4 regions of the Leclercia sp. AS011 genome follow, and region 2 is predicted to be linked to each of the others. Evidence: predicted binding sites of a transcription regulator. Region 2 holds the regulator's gene; each other region holds the start of a gene.

Region 1 (5,683 bases), 270 kb from region 2:
GATCCACTCCCGCTGGCTGCCCGCCCGGCGGTGCATGGAGGTAGTGATCTGCAAACTGCCGGCGCTGAAATGGTGCTCGGCATAGACCATCGCCCCCTGCTCGTTAGTCAGCAGTGTGCCGCCAGAGAGCTGCGCATTATCGCCCGCCAGCCACAGAGCGGTATCCACCACGTGCAGATAATCATCCAGCAGGGTGAAACGCAGGTCGTTAGGCCCGATGCTGTCGGCGCGGTGCTTATCCATCCGCAGGGAGGCCGCATGACCGAGTTGGCTTTTCAGCTGCTGGTAGAGCGGCGCGAAGCGGCGGTTGAAGCCGACCATCAGGGTGAGCTTCTTCCGGGCGGCGAGGTCAATCAGGCGCTCGGCGTCGGCCAGGTTATCGGCCAGCGGTTTATCGACGCAGACATGGACGCCCGCTTTAAGCAGTTCGCTGACCACCTGATAGTGAGTGACGGTGGCAGTGTGGACAAAGACCACATCGCACGCGCGGGCCAGCTCCTGTAACGACTCATAATAAGGCATGCGCACGGACTCGCAGATCCGCAGGGCCTTATCCCGCGACGGCGACCAGGCCCCCTGTAACGTCCAGTCTGTCGCGGCGCTCAGCACCGGCAGCCAGGCTTTCTGCGCGATACCGCCCAGCCCCACAACGCCTACACGTAATTTTGCCACCGTTAATCTCCCAGATGTGCCAGCAGCGAATCGAGGCGCTGCTTAAGTTCTTCGACTTCGTTTTCGAGCGCCTCAACGCGGGCCAGTAAGGTCTCATCCGCCACCGGCGCGGCGGCCTCGGGTGCTGCGACGGTCGTATCGACCTCACCGCTGAAGAGGTGCATATAGCGGCTTTCCCGCTTGCCCGGCTCGCGCGCCAGACGCAGGACAAAAGGCCCATCTTCCCGGGCAGCCAGGCCTTCGAGCGCCTGCTCCACCTCCTGCATATCCGCGAACTCGTGCATACGCGCGGCCCGGGTACGCAGCTCGCCCGGCGTCTGCGCGCCACGCAGCAGCAGGGTGGCGATCAGCGCCACTTCGGCAGAGTTCAGCTTCAGGGCACCAAACTCGGAGTTGCAAAACCGCTGCTCATATTTGGTGACACGATTGCCAAAGCCGCTGACGGTGCGCAGATAGTGGTGTTTAACCAGCGCATCGAGCAGATCCTGTACCTCATGCTCGGCGAGGTTCATCACCGGCTCACGGTTGGTTTTCTGGTTGCAGGCCAGGGTGACCGCATTCACCGAGAGCGGATACTGTTCCGGCGTGGTGACCTGTTTTTCCAACAGGCAGCCGATGACCCGGGCTTCTGTAGCGGTTAACTGGTATTTCATCTCTGTTCCTTAGCGCCCCGCGCTCCACTCTTTGGTTGTCAGCGCCGTCAGGACATGATCGCGCCATTCGCCATCAATCAGCAGGTAGTCTTTGGCGTAGCCCTCTTTTTCGAACCCGAGGCGCGCCAGCAGATCCCCGCTGCGCTGATTGTGCGGCATGTAGTTGGCCATAATGCGGTGCATATGCTGCGTCCTTTGCATATAGCGAATGGCCGAGGTTAAGGCCTCAAACATCAGCCCCTGCCCCTGCCATTTTTGCCCGATGGAGTAGCCCAGATAGCAGGCGTGAAAGGATCCCCGCACCACGTTAGAGAAGTTGGCGATCCCGACGATCTCTTTCTCATCCGGATCGAGCAGGGCAAAATAGAACGCCGAGCCCTGCTTGTGAAACTCGGCAATCATGCTCAGCCGGGCCTGCCAGCCGGAAGGATAACAGTGGCTTTCATCCCGCACGGGTTCCCAGGGTTTTAAAAACTGACGATTCTCAGCGTAGTAGTCCGCCAGACGCCAGGCATCACGCTCGTGCACCAGACGAACCACCAGCCGGTCGGTCGTCAGGCGCACTTTCGGCACATTACTGCGATAGCCAAACATGGATACAACTCCTTCCTGTAACAACCTTGACCCGTTAGCTTTACTATACCTGCGCCGCTGCCGTCTGGGAAAACAGTGACATACCATTTTGAAGACTTTTCACATTTTTCGATTAAAAGCCTCAATCAAAGTACCCTTTTGATAAAAAAATATTGTCGCCTGCGCGATGGGAAAAACCCCGGCGAAACCGCAGAATATTAGCGCGCTCATCATTTTTATTTCCCTGGAGGGGAAATGTCTCGTATATCACAGGCCCGGAGTCTGGGTAAATATTTCCTGCTTGTCGATAACATGCTGGTTGTCCTCGGCTTTTTTGTCGTTTTCCCGCTTATTTCGATTCGCTTTGTCGATCAGATGGGCTGGGCGGCGCTGATGGTCGGCATTGCCCTGGGTCTGCGCCAGTTTGTCCAGCAGGGGCTGGGGGTGTTTGGCGGAGCCATTGCCGACCGCTTCGGCGCTAAACCAATGATTGTCACCGGCATGCTGCTGCGGGCTGCGGGGTTTGCCACCATGGCCATCGCCCATGAGCCCTGGCTACTGTGGGTCTCCTGCTTGATCTCCGGGCTCGGCGGCACCCTGTTCGACCCACCGCGCACGGCATTAGTGGTCAAGCTGATCCGCCCTCAGCATCGCGGGCGCTTTTTCTCCCTGCTGATGATGCAGGACAGCGCCGGGGCGGTAGTAGGCGCACTGCTGGGCAGCTGGCTGCTGCAGTATGATTTCCGCCTGGTCTGTGCCACGGGCGCGGTGCTGTTTATCCTCTGCGCGGGCTTCAACGCCTGGCTGCTGCCCGCCTGGAAACTCTCCACCGTTAAAGCGCCGGTGCGTGAGGGGCTGGATCGGGTCTGGCGGGACAAACGCTTTATCACCTACGTCCTGACTCTGGCGGGCTATTACATGCTGGGGGTACAGGTGATGCTGATGCTGCCGATTATGGTTAACGATGTGGCGGGCTCCCCGGCACCGGTCAAATGGATGTACGCCATTGAGGCCTGCCTCTCCCTGACGCTGCTCTACCCGATTGCCCGCTGGAGTGAAAAACGCTTCCGCCTCGAACACCGCCTGATGGCGGGTCTGCTGCTGATGTCCCTGAGCATGCTGCCCATCGGGATGGTGAGCTCCCTGCAACAGCTGTTTATGCTGATCTGCACCTTCTATATCGGCTCCATCATCGCCGAACCGGCCCGGGAAACCCTGAGCGCCGAACTGGCCGACCCGCGTGCGCGGGGCAGCTATATGGGGTTCAGCCGTCTCGGGCTGGCGATCGGCGGCGCGCTGGGGTATGCCGGGGGTGGCTGGTTGTTCGACGCCGGGAAAGCCTTCAATCAACCCGAGCTGCCGTGGATGATGCTGGCCTTGATCGGGGTTATCACCTTCTTTGCGCTGGGCTGGCAGTTCAGCCATAAACGCCGCGTGCCCGTTATCCTCGAGCCCGGAGCCTGACAGGCGCAGATATCAGTTTTTTCTGCTGGTCTGGCTCACTCTCCCCTGACATACTGGCGCGTCAGGATTGAAGCGCTGACATTTATGTCGAGGAAAACCATGAAAAAGATCGTTATTGCCACTGCGTTGATCATCAGCGGCCTGCTGGTTGGTTGTAATCAGCTCACCCAGTACACTGTCAGTGAACAGGAGATCAACCAGGCACTGCAAAAGCGCAATAACTTTGCGAAAGATATTGGCGTTCCGGGCGTGGCGGATGCGCATATCGTCCTGACCAACCTTGCCAGCCAGATTGGCCGCGAGGAGCCGAACAAAGTGATGCTCTCCGGCGACGCCAGCCTGGACATGAACTCGCTGTTCGGCAGTCAGAAAGCCAACATTAAACTGAAATTAAAAGCGCTGCCGGTCTTTAATAAAGATCAGGGCGCTATCTATCTGCAGCAGATGGAGATCGCCGACGCCGTGGTGTCGCCGGACAAGATGAAGCCCGTCCTGCAAACCCTGATGCCCTATCTGAACCAGTCGCTGCAGAACTACTTTAACCAGCAGCCAGCCTACATCCTGAGCGAAGATAACAGCAAGGGTGAAGCTCTGGCGAAAAAATACGCAAAAGGCATCGAAGTGAAGCCGGGTGAGATTGTCATTCCCTTCGTCGATTAACCTCCAGGGCGCTTCGGCGCCCTTTTTTTTACAGAAAAGAGTGCAAACGAAAACGTTTCCCCCTATTCTTTGTGTCCGGCAAAAATCATCTCACTCAGCCGGAGCCTATCCATGACTGCACCATCCCAGGTTTTGAAAATTCGCCGCCCAGACGACTGGCATATCCATCTTCGCGATGGCGAGATGCTCAACACTGTCGTGCCCTATACCAGTGAAATTTATGGCCGCGCGATTGTCATGCCAAACCTGGTGCCACCCGTCACCACGGTCGAGGCGGCGATTGCCTATCGCCAGCGCATTCTTGACGCCGTGCCTGCCGGTCACGATTTTACCCCGCTGATGACCTGTTACCTGACCGACACGCTCGATCCGAACGAGATAGAACGCGGCTTTAACGAAGGGGTGTTTACCGCCGCCAAGCTTTATCCGGCCAACGCCACCACCAACTCCAGCCACGGCGTGACCAGCATCGACGCCATTATGCCGGTACTGGAGCGTATGGAAAAACTGGGGATGCCGCTGCTGGTACACGGTGAAGTCACCCACGCCGAGATCGACATTTTCGACCGGGAAGCGCGTTTTATCGAAACCGTGATGGAGCCGCTACGCCAGCGCCTGCCGGGTCTGAAAGTGGTGTTTGAACACATCACCACCAAGGACGCCGCCGAGTATGTGCGCAACGGCAACGAGCTTCTGGCCGCTACCATCACGCCGCAGCACCTGATGTTCAACCGCAACCACATGCTGGTGGGCGGCGTGCGCCCTCACCTCTATTGCCTGCCGATCCTCAAGCGTAATATCCACCAGCAGGCACTGCGTGAGCTGGTCGCCAGCGGCTTTGAGCGCGCCTTCCTCGGCACCGACTCCGCTCCGCACGCCCGTCATCGCAAAGAGGCCAGCTGCGGCTGTGCAGGCTGCTTCAACGCCCCTACCGCGCTGGCCAGCTATGCCCAGGTCTTTGACGAGATGAACGCCCTGCAGCACTTCGAGGCCTTCTGCTCTCTGAACGGCCCACGCTTCTATGGCCTGCCGGTCAATGAGACCTTCGTTGAGCTGGTTCGCGAAGAGAGCAGCGTGGTGGAGTCCATTGCGCTGACGGATGACACCCTGATCCCGTTCCTTGCGGGTGAAACCGTGCACTGGACGGTAAAACGCTAAAAATTGTGGGCCCCCTGTTGTAAGTTCAACAATATAACTGTATAAATAAACAGTATATTACACAGGGGGCAACTATGCGTATCGAAGTGACCATTGCCAGAACAACTGCTTTGCCTGCCGGCGCGCTGGACGCGCTGGCGGGTGAATTATCCCGCCGTATAAATGATTCCTTCCCCGAACGCAATGGTGCTGTCACCGTGCGTTATGCCGGGTCAAACAATCTGTCGGTCATCGGTGGCGCTAAAGAAGATAAAGAGCGCATCAGCGAAATTCTGCAGGAAACCTGGGAGAGCGCTGACGACTGGTTTATTACCGATTAACTTTATCCCTCTTTGTTTTTTTTTGCCGGGTCGCCCCGGCTTTTTTTCGTCTGTGCAACGATAGTACGAATAATCTGAGTGACTCCCGCAAAAATCATCAGCAAGATGATGTTTTAATGTTCAAACAATCCTAAAACGCACAAATTTGTTGTGCTGCCTGTTTCTTTTTCCCTTCAGAAGCCT
Region 2 (5,683 bases):
AATATTGAAATCGATCCGCAAACTCAGGCGGTGGTCGATACCGTGGAGCGGGTGCTGGCGGCTAAAGAGGCGGCCGCCATCCAACAGACGCTCAACGACGCGTAATAAAAAAACACCCCGGCTTGCCGGGGTGTTTTGTTTAGCGCGCCACCCGCAGGCCGTGCTCCACGCCGCGGCTAAACACCACCTGCCACAGATGAATATCCCGGGCGCGAAACGCCCCGGCACAGGCATTCAGGTAATAGCTGAACATCCGTTTAAATCGTTCGGAATAGTTGTCTGCGATCTCCGGCCAGGCGGCGAGGAAACGTTCATGCCATGCCATCAGGGTGGTATCGTAATCAGCGCCGAAGTTATGCCAGTCTTCCATGACAAAATGGGGTTCACTGGCATTGGCGATCTGGCGTACTGAAGGTAAACAGCCATTCGGAAAGATGTATTTATCGATCCAGGGGTCGACGCGATGATCGGTTTTTTGAGAGCCGATGGTGTGCAGCAGAAACAGACCATCCGGTTTCAGGTTACGATCCACCACCTCAAAATAGGTGCGGTAGTTCTTCGGCCCGACGTGTTCGAACATCCCCACAGAGACGATGCGATCGAACTGGTCGCGCAGATCGCGATAATCCTGCAACAGAATAGTGACATCCAGATCGGCACAGCGCGCCTGGGCCAGGCGTTGCTGCTCCGCTGAGATGGTCACGCCCACCACGCTGACGCCATAATGATGCGCCATAAAATGCGCCAGCCCGCCCCAGCCGCAGCCGATATCGAGCACCCGCATGCCGGGTTTCAGCTGCAGTTTTTCACAGATCAGACGGAGTTTATCCTGCTGCGCCTGTTCGAGGGTGGTTGCCTCTTTCCAGTAACCGCAGGAGTACTGCATGGTGGGGTCGAGCATGCGGCTGAAGAGATCGTTACCAAGATCGTAATGCTCTTTGCCGACGATCCAGGCGCGCTTTTTACTTTGCAGGTTGAACAGGCGGGCGGTGGCGATCCGTAGCGTATCCTTCAGGTGGCTGGGCAACTGCTTTTCCAGCCCCGCCCGCAGGACGTTATTGAAAAAGATATCCAGCCGCTCGCACTCCCACCAGCCGTCCATATAGCTCTCGCCAAGACCCAGCGAGCCCTGCTGCAGGACGCGTTTAAAAAAATCGGGGTGTTTAATTTGTAAATCGGAGGAGGCCGGGCCGTTGATGGTAATACCCGCGCGGCTCAGCAATTCATTAACGATCCGGAACCAGTCATCATTCCGGATGCTGACTTCTTCTATACACGATGAACTCATAGCTTCTCCATCACCTGATGTGATCAGAATCCATAAATAGCGTAGACGCTCTTTATGTAGAGTGAGAAATTTCACGGTGTAACCCGTGAGGCTAATATCCGACGTAGAACAGAGGAAGGGAGAGGACCCTTGCCGAAAGGCCATCCATGGTAAAACGGGAGCACTCCGGCTCCCGTTAACACTTAATATTTTTAGTATTTATCAGAACGCTCAAGTCAGTATAGGACTGATATCCTGGTGATTCAACAGGATATTGTTAGCAAGCTAATCAATAATTCCGTCAGGCCCGGGATGATTCGGCGTGCAGACGCTCATCCTGCTGGCCCGCGGGGACGTACTGCATCCGATAGCCCAGCGCCGCCAGCACCACGGTCGCTACCATCACGCTGGTGGTGGTCAGCAGCGGAGTGGCAATCAGCCAGGACACCAGCAGGCTCGCCAGGAAGCAGAGACCCAGCTGCAACGTGTTCTGCAGGGCGGCGGCGCTGCCGGTTGCCTGCGGGAAGGGACGCAGCGCTTGCGCCACGACAATGGGGTAGATCGCGCCGTTCGCCACCGCCATCAGGCAGAAGGGGATCAGCAGCGCGGCCAGGCCCACACCCGTGATAAACCCGACCGCCCAGGTGGCAATCACGCTGACGGCAAACAGGCCCAGCAGCCACGGCAGCATCTGGTGACCCTGCCATTTCTGCAGCGCGGCGCGGCAGCCATAGCCACCGATGAGGAAGGCGATGGTCTGCGGCACGTAGCTCAGGCCAATCGCCGCCGGGCTGTAGCCCATGTCGCTCAGAATAAACGGCGAACCGGTCAGCCAGGCGAAGAAGCTCGCGGAGCAGGCGGCATAAATCAGCACGTTGCCGCGGTAGGTGCGCGAACGCAGCAGCGATACAAAAGTCACGCGTTGTTCAGACTGGCCTTTTTTAGCCGCCGCCGGTTTGAGGCTAAAGGCCGGGATCATCAGCACCAGAGTAATCGCAAACAGTACCGCAAAAATCGCCTGCCAGCTGAAGTGGGCGAGGATCCAGCTGCCCAGCAGCGGGGCCAACGCCGGAGAGAGCCCGACCAGCGGCATGATGGTGGCAAAAATACGGTTCGTGCGTGAGGCCGGATAGTAATCGGTCACCAGCGCCTGCCAGGTTACCGCCGCGGCGCAAACCCCCACCGCCTGAATAAAGCGCAGCACCAGCAGCCAGGTGGCATCGCGAACCCACAGCATGCCGAGGCAGCCAAGAGCAAAAATGGCTAAACCGGCCAGCAGCACCGGCTTACGGCCAAAGCGGTCGGACATCGGGCCCCACAGCAGCTGGGCAAAGGCAAAACCCGCCAGGAACAGGCTCAGGCTGGCGCTGATGGCCGCCGCCGGGGTTTGCAGATCCTCCTGCATGATCGAAAAAGCAGGCAGGTACATATCGGTGGCGAGGAAGCCCAGCACGCTTAAGCCGCCGAGCCAGACTAAAAATCCTTTCCCGGGTGTCATTGTTCTATTCTCCGTTTGGGCGCAGGTAGGGGTAGCCGGTGAGTGTAGGGAGTGCAAACCCGCTTGTGAAACGCTAATATTTGGCGGTTGCATTCAAAAAATTTGCAGGCAGAAAATGTGGTCAGAATATTCTCTTGAAGTGGTGGATGCCGTGGCGCGTAACGGCAGCTTCAGCGGGGCAGCCCAGGAGCTGCATCGCGTTCCCTCCGCCATCAGCTACACCGTGCGTCAGCTGGAGGAGTGGCTGGCGGTGCCGCTGTTTGAGCGGCGTCATCGCGACGTGGAGTTGACCCCCGCCGGGGCGTGGTTCCTTAAAGAGGGACGGTCTGTTATCAAAAAAATGCAGATCACCCGCGAGCAGTGCCAGCAGATCGCCAACGGCTGGCGCAGCCATATCTCCATCGCGGTGGATAATATCGTCCGCCCCGAGCGCACCCGGCAGATGATTGTCGATTTTTACCGCCACTTTTCCGACGTCGAACTGCGGGTGTCCCAGGAGGTCTTTAACGGCGTCTGGGACGCGCTGGCGGACGGCAGGGTGGAGATGGCGATCGGTGCCACCCAGGCGATCCCGGTCGGGGGACGCTATGCGTTTCGCGATATGGGGACGCTGAGCTGGAGCTGCGTGGTCGCCAACCATCACCCGCTGGCCGCCATGGAAGGGCCGCTTAGCGATGATACCCTGCGCAACTGGCCCTCGCTGGTGCGCGAAGATACCTCCCGCTCGCTGCCCAAACGCATCACCTGGCTGCTGGACAACCAGCGGCGGATCGTGACCCCGGACTGGGAATCCTCAGCCACCTGCCTCTCGGCCGGACTGTGCGTGGGAATGGTGCCGGTGCACTTTGCCCGTCCGTGGATCGACAGCGGCAAATGGGTGGCGCTGTCGCTGGAAAACCCTTTCCCGGATGCGGCGTGCTGCCTGACCTGGCAACAAAACGATATGTCACCGGCTCTGGCCTGGCTGCTGGATTATCTTGGCGACAGTGAAACGATGAACAGGGAGTGGCTGCGGGAGCCAGAGGGGCTGACTCCCGGAGAGGATTAACGGCGGTAGTCGCGGAACGGACCATCCGCAACGGAGCGGCGTTCAATCAGGCGTGGATGGACCTCAATGGACTGAGACTCCTCGCGCTTATTGACGATACGGTCCAGCAGCATGTTGAAGGCGGTCTCCCCCAGCGAATCTTTCGGCTGGTGGATGGTGGTCAGCGCCGGGGTAAAGAAGCGGGCGTTGCGCACGTTATCATACCCGATCAGCGACACGTCCTGCGGAACGCGCAGGCCCATCTCGTCGGCGGCACAGAGTGCACCCATCGCCATAATATCCCCGCCGCAGAAGATGGCGGTCGGGCGCGGGCTCTGGGAGAGGATCTGCTGCATCGCGCGGTAGCCGGACTCCGGCTCAAAGTCGCCCTGCACGATCCAGTTTTCCGGCACCGTGATTAATGCTTCTTCCATCGCCTTCATAAAGCCTGCAAGGCGTCCGGCGCCGGTGTTGCGCTCCAGCGCTCCCGGGATCACGCCGATTTCACGGTGGCCGCGTTCGATCAGATAGCGACCGGCCATATAGCCGCCTTCAAAGGCGTTATCGATCACCGAGTCGGTAAAGTCCGCTTTGGCTTCGCCCCAGTCCATCACCACCATTGGAATATTGCGATACTCTTCCAGCATCGTCAGCAGGGGTTCCGGGTATTCGGAACACATCACCAGCAGACCGTCGACGCGCTTTTGCGCCATCATCGACAGATAGGCCCGCTGTTTTTCGAGGCTGTTCCAGGCGTTGCCGAGGATCAGGGTGTAGCCCTTCTGGAAGCAGTTCTTCTCTACCGCTTCAATAATTTCCGCAAAATAGGGCGCTTCGCTGCTGGTCGCCAGCAGGCCGATAGATTTGGTGTGATTAACCTTCAGACTGCGGGCCACGGCGCTGGGAGAGTAGTGCAGCTCTTTTATGGCCGCCCAGACGTTGTTGCGGGTCTCTTCCGCCACAAAGCGGGTTTTGTTAATAACATGTGATACGGTTGTAGTGGAAACGTTTGCGCGTTTCGCCACGTCTTTAATTGTTGCCATCAGATGTCACTCCAGACCATATCTAAGCTCCTGAAAAACCAAAAGGTAAACGTTTGCCTTCACTCGCCCTAATTGCGCAATTTGAATTGCGGTACGCCGGGAAAACGACACAGGACGTCAGGAGGGGGTCAATGGCCGGTACGCTAATAAATTTAGCGTGGAATTTTGTCTTATCTTGGGCAAAAGGGGAAGAGCAAAAACCGATATCAATCTAAATCCAGCAAGATTTTTACCCTGAACTGTGTAAAAATGAGCAAGCTCACTCTTCGTAGGGTGATTAAAAGGAGAAAAATTGATGAGTACCGATCTTAAGTTTTCGTTGATTACCACTATTATTGTTCTGAGCCTGATTGTTGCCAGCGGTCTGACTGCGGCACTGCACTGATTGATGCGGGAGAGGTCAGCTCTCCCTCGTTCCTTCCGCTGATTGTTACGCACCCTGCAAAAATCTTTTGCTAAATTGTTAACTTCTCATTTTTTGCGATTGATGTCATGCTTTCGCCTTCATTGTTCTGTGTCGCCTCACGACACGGTGTCTGGAGTTGAAGTATGAGAATCAATTTTCCGCTGCTGGCCCTGGCCATTGGTGCCTTTGGTATCGGCACGACCGAATTTTCCCCGATGGGCCTGTTGCCGGTTATCGCCCGGGGCGTGGATGTCTCTATTCCCGCTGCAGGGATGCTGATCAGCGCCTACGCCATCGGCGTGATGGTGGGTGCGCCGCTGATGACCCTGCTGCTGTCCCATCGCGGACGCCGCAATGCGCTGATCTTCCTGATGGCGATCTTTACCGTCGGTAATGTCCTCTCGGCGCTGTCGCCGGATTACACCACCCTGATGCTGTCGCG
Region 3 (5,683 bases), on a different contig from region 2:
GAGCCAGTATGTCACCCAGGTGAATGCCGACAATACGGTGACGTATCGCTACTTCGCTCCGGCGGCGAAAAGCGTAGCGGTGGTGGTAGGGAGCCCGACCCCGGAAAACATCCATCCCATGACCAAAGACGCCTCGGGGATCTGGAGCTGGCGAGGGCCAGTGATGCAGCCCAATCTGTATGAATACTTCTTCAACGTCGACGGTGTGCGCAGCATTGATACCGGCACGGCGATGACCAAGCCACAGCGCCAGGTGAACACCAGCATGGTGCTGGTGCCTGGCAGTATTCTGGACGTTAACCCGGTCCCGCATGGCGATCTTATTACCCTGACCTATCATTCGGCGGCGCTGAAATCGGAGCGGCAGCTTTTCGTCTGGACGCCGCCGGGCTACAGCGGACAGGGCAAACCGCTGCCGGTGCTCTACTTCTATCATGGCTTCGGTGATACGGGACGTTCGGCTATCGATCAGGGGCGTATCGCGCAGATCATGGATAACCTGCTGGCAGCCGGAAAGATTACCCTGATGCTGGTGGTAGTGCCGGATACGGAAACCGATGCTGAAGGGATTGTTCCTGAAACCTTCGTACCGAATGAGCGACGCAAAGCCTTCTATCCGCTGAATGCCCAGGCAGCCGATCGGGAGCTGATGAACGACATCATTCCGCTGATAAACCAGCGGTTTAACGTGCGCGACGATGCTGAAGGGCGCGCGCTGGCGGGACTGTCCCAGGGCGGCTATCAGGCGCTGGTCTCGGGGATGAATCATCTTGAACGCTTTGGCTGGCTGGGTACCTTTAGCGGCGTCACCACTACCACGGTGCCGGACGCGGGCGTCAGCGCGCGGCTCAACGATCCGCAGGCCATTAATAAACAGCTACGCAATTTCACCGTCGTGGTGGGCGAGAAAGATGCCGTGACGGGCAAAGATATCGCCGGGTTGAAGCAGGAGCTGGAGAAACGCCAGATCAACTTCGAGTATCACGAGTATCCGGGTCTGAACCATGAGATGGATGTCTGGCGACCGGCCTATGCGGAGTTCGTGCAGAAGCTGTTTAAATAGCAAAAAGCCGTAAAGCGACTCGCTTTACGGCTTATCAGTTTTAGCGGGTAAGCTGCCAGCCGCGGGCCTTCCACAGTTCCGGCAGCTGGGCCAGATCGGTAAAGGTCGTCACCTTCGGATGGTCGAGCGGCGGGTTGTGCGGATCGGCGCAGAAGTAGAACACCTCCATGCCTGCGGCAATCCCTGCCTGGGCGCCTGCGCTGGAGTCATCCACCAGAATGCAGTTCTCTACGTTGACGTTCATCGCTTTCGCCGCGTGGAACATCATCGCCGGATCGGGCTTCCAGCGCTGAATATCGTAGCCGCTAAACAGTTTTTCCGGGAAATGGTGCAGCATCTGCAGCTTGCCAAGGGAGTGCTGCATTTTGCTTACCGGGCCGTTAGAGACCACGCACATCGGCACCGCCATCGAATCCAGCAGGGCGCTGGCCCCCTTGATGGCCTCCAGTTCGGAGTCGAAGAGGCGTGCGACCTCGGCGCGGTAAACAGGCTCCAGATCCGCTTTCGCGAGGCTGACGCCGTGTTCGGCGTTAATGATGTCGATGATTTCGTAGAGCTTCACGCCCTTAAAGCGTTTGAAGGTCTCTTCGAGATCGAGCGTGATACCAAATTCCTGGAACATGGTGACATACGCCCGGGAACAGATGACCTCACTGTCGACCAGCGTACCGTCGCAGTCGAAAAATACTGCATCAATCTGAGACATGCATTTCCCTTTCTTAACAAGTTTAACGTTTACGTACCGCCTAACATTGAGACGCAATCGTTGCCGTATAAGCAAATTCAATGAAAAAAAGTGCCTCTCAACCGCCCCTATTGTCGCATTTTGGTATAGGATAGCGACGAATTTTCCCTCCTTGTTCGGAAATAGATGATGAGTCAACAACACACTACCCAGTCTTCTGGCGCGGGTTTGCTTGAGCGCGTGTTTAAACTGCGCGAACACGGCACGACGGCACGCACCGAAGTGATCGCCGGTTTCACCACCTTCCTGACGATGGTCTATATCGTTTTCGTGAACCCACAAATTCTGGGCGTTGCTGGCATGGATACCAGCGCCGTCTTCGTGACCACCTGTCTGATCGCCGCCTTCGGCAGCATCCTGATGGGGCTGTTTGCTAACCTGCCGGTTGCCCTGGCACCGGCGATGGGCCTCAATGCCTTCTTTGCCTTCGTCGTGGTTCAGGCGATGGGCCTGCCGTGGCAGGTGGGGATGGGCGCGATCTTCTGGGGCGCCGTTGGTCTGCTGATCCTGACCATTTTCCGCGTGCGTTACTGGATGATTGCCAATATCCCGGTCAGCCTGCGCGTGGGCATCACCAGCGGTATCGGTCTGTTCATCGGTATGATGGGGCTGAAAAACGCCGGTGTGATCGTCGCAAACCCGGAAACCCTGGTCAGCATCGGTAAGCTGACCTCCCACAGCGTGCTGCTGGGCGTGCTGGGCTTCTTCATCATCGCGATCCTCGCCTCACGCAACATCCATGCGGCGGTGCTGGTCTCCATTATCGTCACCACCCTGCTGGGCTGGATGCTGGGCGATGTGCACTACAACGGCATCGTCTCCGCGCCGCCAAGCGTGACCACCGTGATTGGCCACGTCGATCTGGCGGGCTCGCTGAACCTGGGCCTGGCCGGGGTGATCTTCTCCTTCATGCTGGTGAACCTGTTTGACTCCTCCGGAACGCTGATTGGCGTGACCGATAAAGCCGGTCTGGCGGATGAGAAGGGCAAATTCCCGCGCATGAAGCAGGCGCTGTTCGTGGACAGTATCTCTTCCGTGACCGGCTCCTTTATCGGGACCTCGTCCGTCACCGCCTACATCGAATCCTCTTCCGGCGTGTCCGTTGGTGGCCGTACCGGTCTGACTGCGGTCGTGGTTGGCCTGCTGTTCCTGCTGGTGATCTTCCTGTCACCGCTGGCGGGCATGGTGCCGCCGTATGCCGCCGCTGGCGCGCTGATCTACGTGGGCGTGCTGATGACCTCCAGCCTGTCGCGCGTGAAGTGGGACGACCTGACCGAAGCGGTTCCGGCGTTTATTACCGCGGTGATGATGCCGTTCAGCTTCTCCATCACCGAAGGGATTGCGCTGGGCTTTATCTCTTACTGCGTGATGAAGGCGGGCACCGGACGCTGGCGTGAAATCAGCCCGTGCGTGATGGTTGTTGCCCTGCTGTTCGTGCTGAAGATTGCGTTTATTGATGCCTGATAAAAGCAAAACGGCAACCCAAGGGTTGCCGTTTTTAATGGTGCTTACGCTTTAACCCGCTGAATATACTTCCCAAAGGCGCTCAGCTGACCGGTCAGATGGTCCAGGGTGCTCTGGTCAATCACTTCACCCGCCTGCGGGTCGACCTTGTTCTGAATCACCCCGCCCATAAACTCCGGCTTGTTCAACACCATCGCATCCAGGAAGACCAGGATCTGGCGCAGATGATACTGGCAGCGCGCGCCGCCAATCGCCCCCATGGAGCTGGTCTGGATCAGCACCGGTTTACCCGCCAGCGGCTGTTCCGGCAGACGGGAGAGCCAGTCAATGGCGTTCTTCAGGCCACCCGGCACGGAGTAGTTATATTCCGGGGTGACAATCACCACGCCGTCCGCTTCGCGGATCTGCGCTGCCAGCGCTTCTACGGTAGCCGGGAACCCCTCTTCCTGCTGCACATCCGCGTCGTACAGCGGAATATCGCCAATCGACGGCAGGGCGGTGATCTCCATACCCTCAGGTGCCAGCTTCGGCAGCGTGCGGGCAACCATCCCGTTGAATGAACCCTTGCGCAGGCTTCCCAGTAACGTAACAACCTTTAACGTATCAGACATCACAACTCCTTCTTGAAAGGTCAGGTGAGAATAATCGCTTTTTCTGCCGGTAAACTGGTCAGGCGCATCAGGCGTGCGTCCGGCTCGTTCGCGCGGGCGGGGACGTCCGGCAGGCTATGCCATCCGAGGCGGCTGTCGAACTCCCAAATTTTTAACCGTTCAATGGCGGGGGTAACGGCGATAGACCAGATCAGGACATCCTCGGCGTCGCTTAACGCTTCTACCTGTGCGGCTCTGGCGGCCCGCAGGCGGCCGGAACTCGGTAACAGCTGCAGCTGGCTGGCACAGTCGCTGGCCTCGCCTGAAAGCTTACGGATGCTCTGACGCAGGGTAATCAGCTGCGCTCTGGCTTCCTGGGGATCGTCCTGGTTACGCACCCATAAGTTCTCGTTGCTGGAGAGCGGGTAGGTATCATGGGCGTGAGTGCCGTCCGGGCTGCGCGGCGCCCGCTGCAGCTCCATATCCAGACCGCAATCGCCTTCAGTGGTCAGCGCCAGGCCCACGATATTGCCGGCGTAGGCAATGGAAAAACGGGGAAGCTGCGGATCGGCAAACGCAGGGCGACCCTCGGATTCGATTATCTCTTCCGGCAGCTCGCTGGTGCCATAAAGCATAAACAAAAGTTCAGCGAGCAGCGCCCGGGAGGCCAAAAACCGTGCGCGGCGATGCTCAGGATGTTTCCATGCTTCGTTATAACAGGATGAAGGGAGTCGGTTTGAAACCAGTCGTCCCTCGGTCAGCGTCCCTCTTGCAAAATGCGTAGCCATTTTTCACTCCATGATAATGGTCAGAAGTCAGGTTAAACGTTTACATGATTATCGCTTAACTCGCTTACTGTTTTAATGGCTAAATGGAAGTAAGGGAAGTTTTGCTGCGGAACTTTACATTTTCTTAGGCGAAAACAGGGCGGCTAGCGCAGCGGCGGGCCGTACAACGCCTTGATGGTTTCCCTCAGCCAGAGGATTTTGGGGTTGTGGCTGTTACGCTTATGCCAGATCAGGGTGAAGGGTACGGTGAGCTTCTGCGCCTGCGCCTCATCAATGGGGATCGGCAGGGCGATCAGCTTCCGCTGGTGGAGCTGATTGTAGTGATGGCAGTAGTGCGGGGCGGTGGCAATGTAGTTATGGCCTGGCTGCGCCGCCATAAACATCGATTGCTCGAACCCGGGCAGGCTCATGGCGATATTGCGGGTACGGCCCATCTCTGTAAGCACTTCATCCAGCGCCCAGGTGTCGCTGCGCTCCCAGAAGATGCTGATATGCGGGTAGCGCAGGAAGGTCTCAAGGTTCCACTCCTCCTGCAGCGCGGGATGGTCTTCCCGCAGATAGACGCACGGGCGGTCGCTGAACAGGATTTCATAATCGATAAACCACGGCATCAGCTTTAACAGCTCCCGGGAGCGGGGATGGGTTTCGCGCCCGGTAAAGCCAAGCTCGATCTCCCCGCGGGTAATGGCGTCCAGCGAATCGTAATCCCAGTGGCGCATCTTCACCGTCGCCTGCGGATAACGCTGGTTCACCTGTTCCAGCAGGGCGTTGAAGTGGATCAGCATCAGCGGCGTTTCTGCCGCCAGCTCAAACGTCAGGCCGCCGGGGGAGTCATGGTGGAATTTATCGAGGATCTGGTTGCCAATCTGCATCCAGTCGGCCAGATCCTGCTCCAGACTCGTCGTCAGCGGTGTCGGCAGCAGCCCCAGCGGCGTCTTCACAAACAGCGGATCGTCAAACCAGTCGCGCAGCTTCGCCAGGGATTTACTCACCGCGGACGGGGTGACGTTCATCCGTTTCGCGGCTTTGGTGA
Region 4 (5,683 bases), 390 kb from region 2:
GCAATTCTCAGCAGCCATTTTCGGGAGGGGTTAGCCATAGGATCTCCTTAGCTCTGGGCGACTTTGCGCGGAATAAATTCGTTAGCGACCGCTTCACCCTGCTGCAACAGGGGCTGCGGCTGCGGGATCTGCGGAATGGAGACATCCAGATGCGGGAACAGCAGTTCGCCCACCTTGTACGCCTCTTCCAGATGCGGATAGCCGGACAGAATAAAGCTGTCGATACCGAGGTCAGCGTATTCATTGATACGCGCCGCCACGGTGGGGCCATCACCCACTAACGCCGTACCCGCGCCGCCGCGCACCAGCCCCACGCCGGCCCACAGGTTCGGGCTGATCTCCAGGTGCTCTCGCTTGCCGTTGTGCAGGGAGGCCATCCGGTGCTGCCCCACCGAGTCGGTACGGGCAAAGGCGGCCTGGGCTTTAGCAATGGTGTCATCATCCAGATGGGCGATCAGGCGATCGGCGGCCTGCCATGCCTCTTCAGTGGTTTCGCGCACTATCACGTGCAAACGGATCCCGAAGCGCACTTTACGACCATGGGCCGCGGCTTTGGCGCGCACCTGCTCGATCTTCTCTTTAACCAGTTCCGGCGGCTCGCCCCAGGTGAGGTAGAGGTCTACCTGCTCGGCGGCCAGATCCTGCGCGACGTCGGAAGAACCGCCAAAATAGAGCGGCGGACGCGGCTGCTGGATCGGCGGGAAGAAGAGTTTGGCATCACGAACATGAATATGTTTACCCTCGAAGGTGATGTTTTCCCCCTCCAGCAGGCGACGCCAGACGTGGGTGAACTCAGAGGAGGCTTCGTAACGCTCGGTGTGATCGAGGAAGACGCCATCGCCTGCCAGCTCCTGCGGATCGCTGCCTGTCACCAGGTTAAACAGGGCGCGTCCGTTCGACAGGCGGTCGAGGGTTGCGGCCTGGCGGGCGGCTACCGTCGGTGACGTCACGCTCGGGCGCAGGGCCACCAGGAACTTCAGGCGCTGGGTCACCGGGATCATCGACGCCGCCACCAGCCATGCATCTTCACAGGATCGTCCGGTCGGGATCAGTACCCCGGTAAAGCCAATCCGGTCTGCGGCCTGGGCAATCTGCTGGAGATAAGCATGATCCACCGGGCGCGCGCCCTCGTCGGTGCCCAGATAGTGCCCGTCACCGTGGGTAGGTAAAAACCAGAACAGATTCAGACTCATGATTTAGCTCCTTTTTGCGCAGTGGGTTGCCAGATACGGTCGCGAATATCGATTTTTTTCGGCACCAGGCGGTTGTCATAGAAGAGGTCAGCGGTTTGCTGCTGTAACACGGCGGTTTTGGCATCCACCGGTTTGATGACGGTTGGCGGGCGGTGGTCCAGGTAGCTGGCAATGACCGGCTCCGGGAGACCCATCGTTTTGGCTAACAGGGCGATACTGGCCTGACGCTGGCTCTGGGTGAGCGCATCCGCTTCGCTAAAGGTATTCAGCACGCCCTGCACAAATTCACCGTTTTTCTCTGCATAAGGGCGAGCGGCCAGATAGAAGGAGCCGGTCTGTTTCAGGGTTTCGCCATCCTTCAGCACCTTCACGCCACCCTGCAGCAGGGCCGCGGAGTAGTAAGGATCCCAGATTGCCCAGGCATCGACGTTGTGTTGCTGGAAGGCGGCGCGGGCATCTGCCGGTGAAAGATAAATCGGCTGAATATCTTTAAAGGTCAGACCCGCCTGCTGCAGGGCACGCAACAGCAGATTGTGCGAGCTGGAACCCTTCTGGAACGCCACTTTGTGGCCTTTGAGATCCGCCACGGTTTTAATCGGGCTGTTTTCAGGCACCAGGATCACTTCGGCTTTCGGTTTTGGCGGCTCAACGCCGACATAGACCAGATCCGCCCCGGCGGCCTGGGCAAAGATTGGCGGGATATCGCCGGTGCTGCCGAGATCGATACTCCCGACGTTCAGCGCCTCCAGCATCTGCGGGCCTGCCGGGAACTCCACCCAGGAGAATTTGGTGTCCGGGTAGCGTTTTTCCAGCAGCTGATGGCTTTTCGCCAGCACCATGCTGACGCTGCCTTTCTGGTAACCAATACGCAGGCTCTCGGGCGCGGGCTCGGCAGCCTGCGCCAGGCCGGAGAGAGCAATCAGGCCCGCCAGGCTCAGACGTGCAAGGGATTTAAACATGGGCAACTCCTTTGTGCAGACCAAACGCGGGAACCTGGACGTCACGGCGGTGCAGCGCCTGCCAGAAGGTCTCCAGGGCGCTGTCGAGACGGGTTTGCAGATTCGGGGTAAAGTGGGGCTTGTGCTGGTAGTCGATCACCTGAGAGTCGTCGGCAAACACGCCGTGCAGGATCTCCTGTGCCTTCAGAGCGTTGAGCACCGGCTTCAGGGCATAATCCACCGCCAGCAGATGGGCCACGGTGCCGCCGGTGGCCAGCGGCAGAACGATTTTCCCCTCCAGCGCGCGCTCCGGCAGCAGATCGAGCAGGGTTTTCAGGGCACCGGAAAAGGAGGCTTTATAGACCGGAGTGGCGACGATCAGCCCGTCAGCATCCTTAAGTTGCTCATTCAGGGTTTTCAGCGCCGGGCTGTCGAAGCGGGCATAGAGAAGATCTTCCGGGGCGAAGTTATGCAGATTCCAGTGGAACACTTCCACATCCAGGGAAGTCAGTTGCTCCCTGGCGTACTCCAGCAGCGCGCTGGAGCGGGAAGGAAATCGCGGACTGCCGGCCAACGTTATGACGCGCATAGATGCTCCTTATAACCAATTGTTTGCTTTTATCTAACATTGATAACATTTGTTGGCAGTGTGGCATCGCTGACTTATTCCACTAAATGATTTATCCGCAAGATAAATGCCAAAAAATGAATAAAGGAGGGGTTAAAAGTAAACGATTGCGTGGCATGACGCTTTTTTTGCCGCAGGTCAATTCCCTTTCCCGCTGCGATCGAAGATAATACGCCCCCGGTTTGCACACCGGGAATCCAGGAGAGTTCATGTACTACCCCTTCGTTCGTAAAGCCCTTTTCCAGCTCGATCCTGAGCGCGCTCATGAATTAACGTTCCAGCAATTACGCCGTATTACCGGAACCCCACTCGAAGCGCTGGTGCGCCAGCGGGTGATGGAGAAGCCGGTTACCTGCATGGGATTAACCTTTAAAAACCCACTGGGTCTGGCGGCGGGGCTGGATAAAAACGGTGAGTGCATTGATGCACTGGGTGCGATGGGCTTCGGCTCAATCGAAATCGGCACCGTCACGCCGCGCCCGCAACCGGGTAACGACAAGCCGCGCCTGTTCCGCCTGGTCGAGGCCGAAGGGCTGATCAACCGCATGGGCTTTAATAACCTCGGCGTCGATCACCTGGTTGAGAACGTAAAAAAAGCCCATTTCGACGGGGTGCTGGGCATTAATATCGGCAAAAATAAAGATACGCCGGTTGAGCAGGGCAAAGATGACTATCTGATTTGTATGGAAAAAGTCTACGCCTACGCCGGGTATATCGCGGTGAATATCTCTTCCCCTAACACCCCGGGCCTGCGCACGCTGCAATACGGTGAAGCGCTCGACGATTTATTACTCGCCATCAAGAATAAACAAAATGAACTCCAGGCGACGCACCATAAATATGTCCCGGTGGCCGTTAAAATCGCCCCGGATTTGACCGAAGAAGAGCTGGCGCAGGTTGCCGACAGTCTGGTTCGCCATAATATTGATGGTGTTATTGCCACCAATACCACCCTCGATCGTTCCCTGGTTCAGGGGATGAAATATTGCGACGAAATGGGTGGCCTGAGCGGGCGTCCGGTGCAGTTAAAAAGTACCGAAATTATTCGTCGTCTGTCGCAGGAATTAATGGGTCGCCTGCCGATTATTGGCGTGGGGGGGATTGATTCGGTGATAGCCGCGCGCGAGAAAATGGCGGCTGGCGCTTCGCTGGTGCAGATATATTCCGGCTTTATTTTTAAAGGCCCGCCGCTGATTAAAGAAATCGTTAATCATATCTAATCTTTAAGCATCACTAACAACCAGGGCTTTATTTCCAGCTCTGGTTGTTTTATATTCCCGGACTGTTGCTTTATTAGACATTGTAGTCTTTGATTATTGAAGTTAAAAAAGCGAAGCGGCAATAAGGACTTTCTTAAGACAGGACGTTTCGGGAACGGGAGAGACAGATGCGAATTAAACCTGACGATAACTGGCGCTGGTATTTCTGTGACGAGCACGATCGTATGATGCTCGATCTTGCCAATGGTATGTTGTTTCGTTCTCGTTTTGCCCGTCGGATGTTAACCCCGGACGCCTTTGCCGATACCGGTTTTTGCGTCGATGACGCCGCACTCTATTTTTACTTTGAAGAGAAGTGCCGTGACCTCGAGCTGTCGAAAGAGCAACGCGCCGAACTGGTGCTCAATGCGCTGGTGGCGATCCGCTTCCTTAAACCTCAGATGCCAAAAAGCTGGCACTTCCTCGCTCACGGTGAGCGCTGGTCGCCGACCCTTGGCGATGCCGCCTGCGTCAGCCTGAGCGAAAATGCCGAGCAGGTGAATTTGCTGGTGGTGGAGCCGGGCGACAACGCCGCCCTCTGTTTGCTGGCGCAGCCAGCGGTGACCATTGCCGGGCGCACTATGCAACTGGGCGACCCGATTAAAGTGATGAACGACCGACTGAAACCCCAGCCGGTCAGCTTCAGTCTCGAGCAGGCCGTTTAAGCTTCCAGCTGGAGGGAGGTTTTCGGTACACAGCTGCAGCACAAAATGGTGCCGTCGTCGCCGATGGCCGATTTCTTCAGCGCACTCACTTCGCCTTCGACCAGCGTGATGCGACAGCATCCGCAGATCCCCGCACGACAGGAATAGGGCACGCGAATACCGGCCTGTTCCAGCTGCTCCAGTAACACCTGCTGATTGTTACCGCGTATCGTCTGACCCTGCCACTGGATGGTTACCGCCGTTGCGGGCTGCGTCTCCACCTCGGTAGCCTCTTCTTCAGCGCCTGCGCCGTAGAGCCGGGCGGGTCCGGTTGAGAGGATCTCCACCTCATCGCCCACGCGGATCACGCCGCTGGAGCGCGGGATCAGGTTCTGACCGAAATCCACATCGCCGTTATCCTGGGCGGTGCGGAAGGATTGCAGGGTCTTCAGCGGCTCACCGGCCGGGTGCTTCTGCCCCTTTTCCGGGCTGACGGTGGTAAAGATGCAGCGGCTGCAGGGTTTCACCACGTCAAAGATGACGTCGCCGATGCGGATCACTTTCCAGGTGTCCTCTTCCCAGGCCGTTGCGCCGGTGACCACCATATTCGGGCGGAACTGTTCCATCTGTACGCTGGCCGGGCAGCGCTTTTGCAGATCGCGCAGCGAGGCGTCGTTGGTGAGCAGGAACGGGAAGCCATCGGCAAACGACAGCGGCACCGCGGCATAATTTTTGACGCGGCGCGTCATTTCAGGCCCGACCCAGCGGAGCTGTACCGGGCGGGAGAAGAACTCGCTCAGCCAGCGGTTGATCGCCTCCGGGGCGATACGTGCGGTAAAGTGGTTGCCCCACACTTCAGTAGGGGCATCCGCTGGCGCAAAATCGCTGAAGCGAACGATACTACTGGAACCGTCCGGCGCCGTGAGATGCAGGCCATCCTGAACCGGGGCCGGGGTGAAGCGAACCATCTGCGGGAACTGGCGTGCGGTAATGAACGTGCCATCCGCTTCGGTGACCATAA

The links. The regulator PurR, encoded in region 2, represses purine synthesis genes. The targets are predictions, from matches to a motif close to CANGCAAACGTTTGCNTG.
Region 1: pyrC (dihydroorotase) is a predicted target of PurR. The motif match lies at 4,068-4,085, and genes of this name have one in related genera.
Region 3: WFO70_RS17695 (NCS2 family permease) is a predicted target of PurR. The motif match lies at 1,820-1,837, and genes of this name have one in related genera.
Region 4: pyrD (quinone-dependent dihydroorotate dehydrogenase) is a predicted target of PurR. The motif match lies at 2,856-2,873, and genes of this name have one in related genera.

The regions. Positions count from the first base shown of each region.
Region 1 covers NZ_JBBCMA010000001.1:1,762,993-1,768,675, forward strand. The annotation lists gene WFO70_RS08385 (Gfo/Idh/MocA family protein) at 1-672, opposite strand, end outside; gene WFO70_RS08390 (YceH family protein) at 675-1,325, opposite strand; gene rimJ (ribosomal protein S5-alanine N-acetyltransferase) at 1,335-1,919, opposite strand; gene mdtH (multidrug efflux MFS transporter MdtH) at 2,154-3,362, shown strand; gene WFO70_RS08405 (lipoprotein) at 3,462-4,022, shown strand; gene pyrC (dihydroorotase) at 4,134-5,180, shown strand; gene dinI (DNA damage-inducible protein I) at 5,255-5,500, shown strand.
Region 2 covers NZ_JBBCMA010000001.1:1,497,274-1,502,956, reverse strand. The annotation lists gene WFO70_RS07020 (riboflavin synthase subunit alpha) at 1-105, shown strand, start outside; gene cfa (cyclopropane fatty acyl phospholipid synthase) at 140-1,288, opposite strand; gene punC (purine nucleoside transporter PunC) at 1,569-2,765, opposite strand; gene punR (DNA-binding transcriptional activator PunR) at 2,881-3,813, shown strand; gene purR (HTH-type transcriptional repressor PurR) at 3,810-4,835, opposite strand; gene cydH (cytochrome bd-I oxidase subunit CydH) at 5,131-5,220, shown strand; gene WFO70_RS06990 (MFS transporter) at 5,385-5,683, shown strand, end outside.
Region 3 covers NZ_JBBCMA010000005.1:40,373-46,055, forward strand. The annotation lists gene WFO70_RS17685 (alpha/beta hydrolase-fold protein) at 1-1,063, shown strand, start outside; gene yieH (6-phosphogluconate phosphatase) at 1,104-1,769, opposite strand; gene WFO70_RS17695 (NCS2 family permease) at 1,938-3,272, shown strand; gene WFO70_RS17700 (NADPH-dependent FMN reductase) at 3,317-3,883, opposite strand; gene WFO70_RS17705 (4'-phosphopantetheinyl transferase family protein) at 3,904-4,650, opposite strand; gene yidZ (HTH-type transcriptional regulator YidZ) at 4,794-5,683, opposite strand, start outside.
Region 4 covers NZ_JBBCMA010000001.1:1,884,768-1,890,450, reverse strand. The annotation lists gene ssuC (aliphatic sulfonate ABC transporter permease SsuC) at 1-38, opposite strand, end outside; gene ssuD (FMNH2-dependent alkanesulfonate monooxygenase) at 48-1,193, opposite strand; gene WFO70_RS09040 (sulfonate ABC transporter substrate-binding protein) at 1,190-2,152, opposite strand; gene ssuE (NADPH-dependent FMN reductase) at 2,145-2,720, opposite strand; gene pyrD (quinone-dependent dihydroorotate dehydrogenase) at 2,969-3,979, shown strand; gene zapC (cell division protein ZapC) at 4,147-4,683, shown strand; gene WFO70_RS09020 (YcbX family protein) at 4,680-5,683, opposite strand, start outside.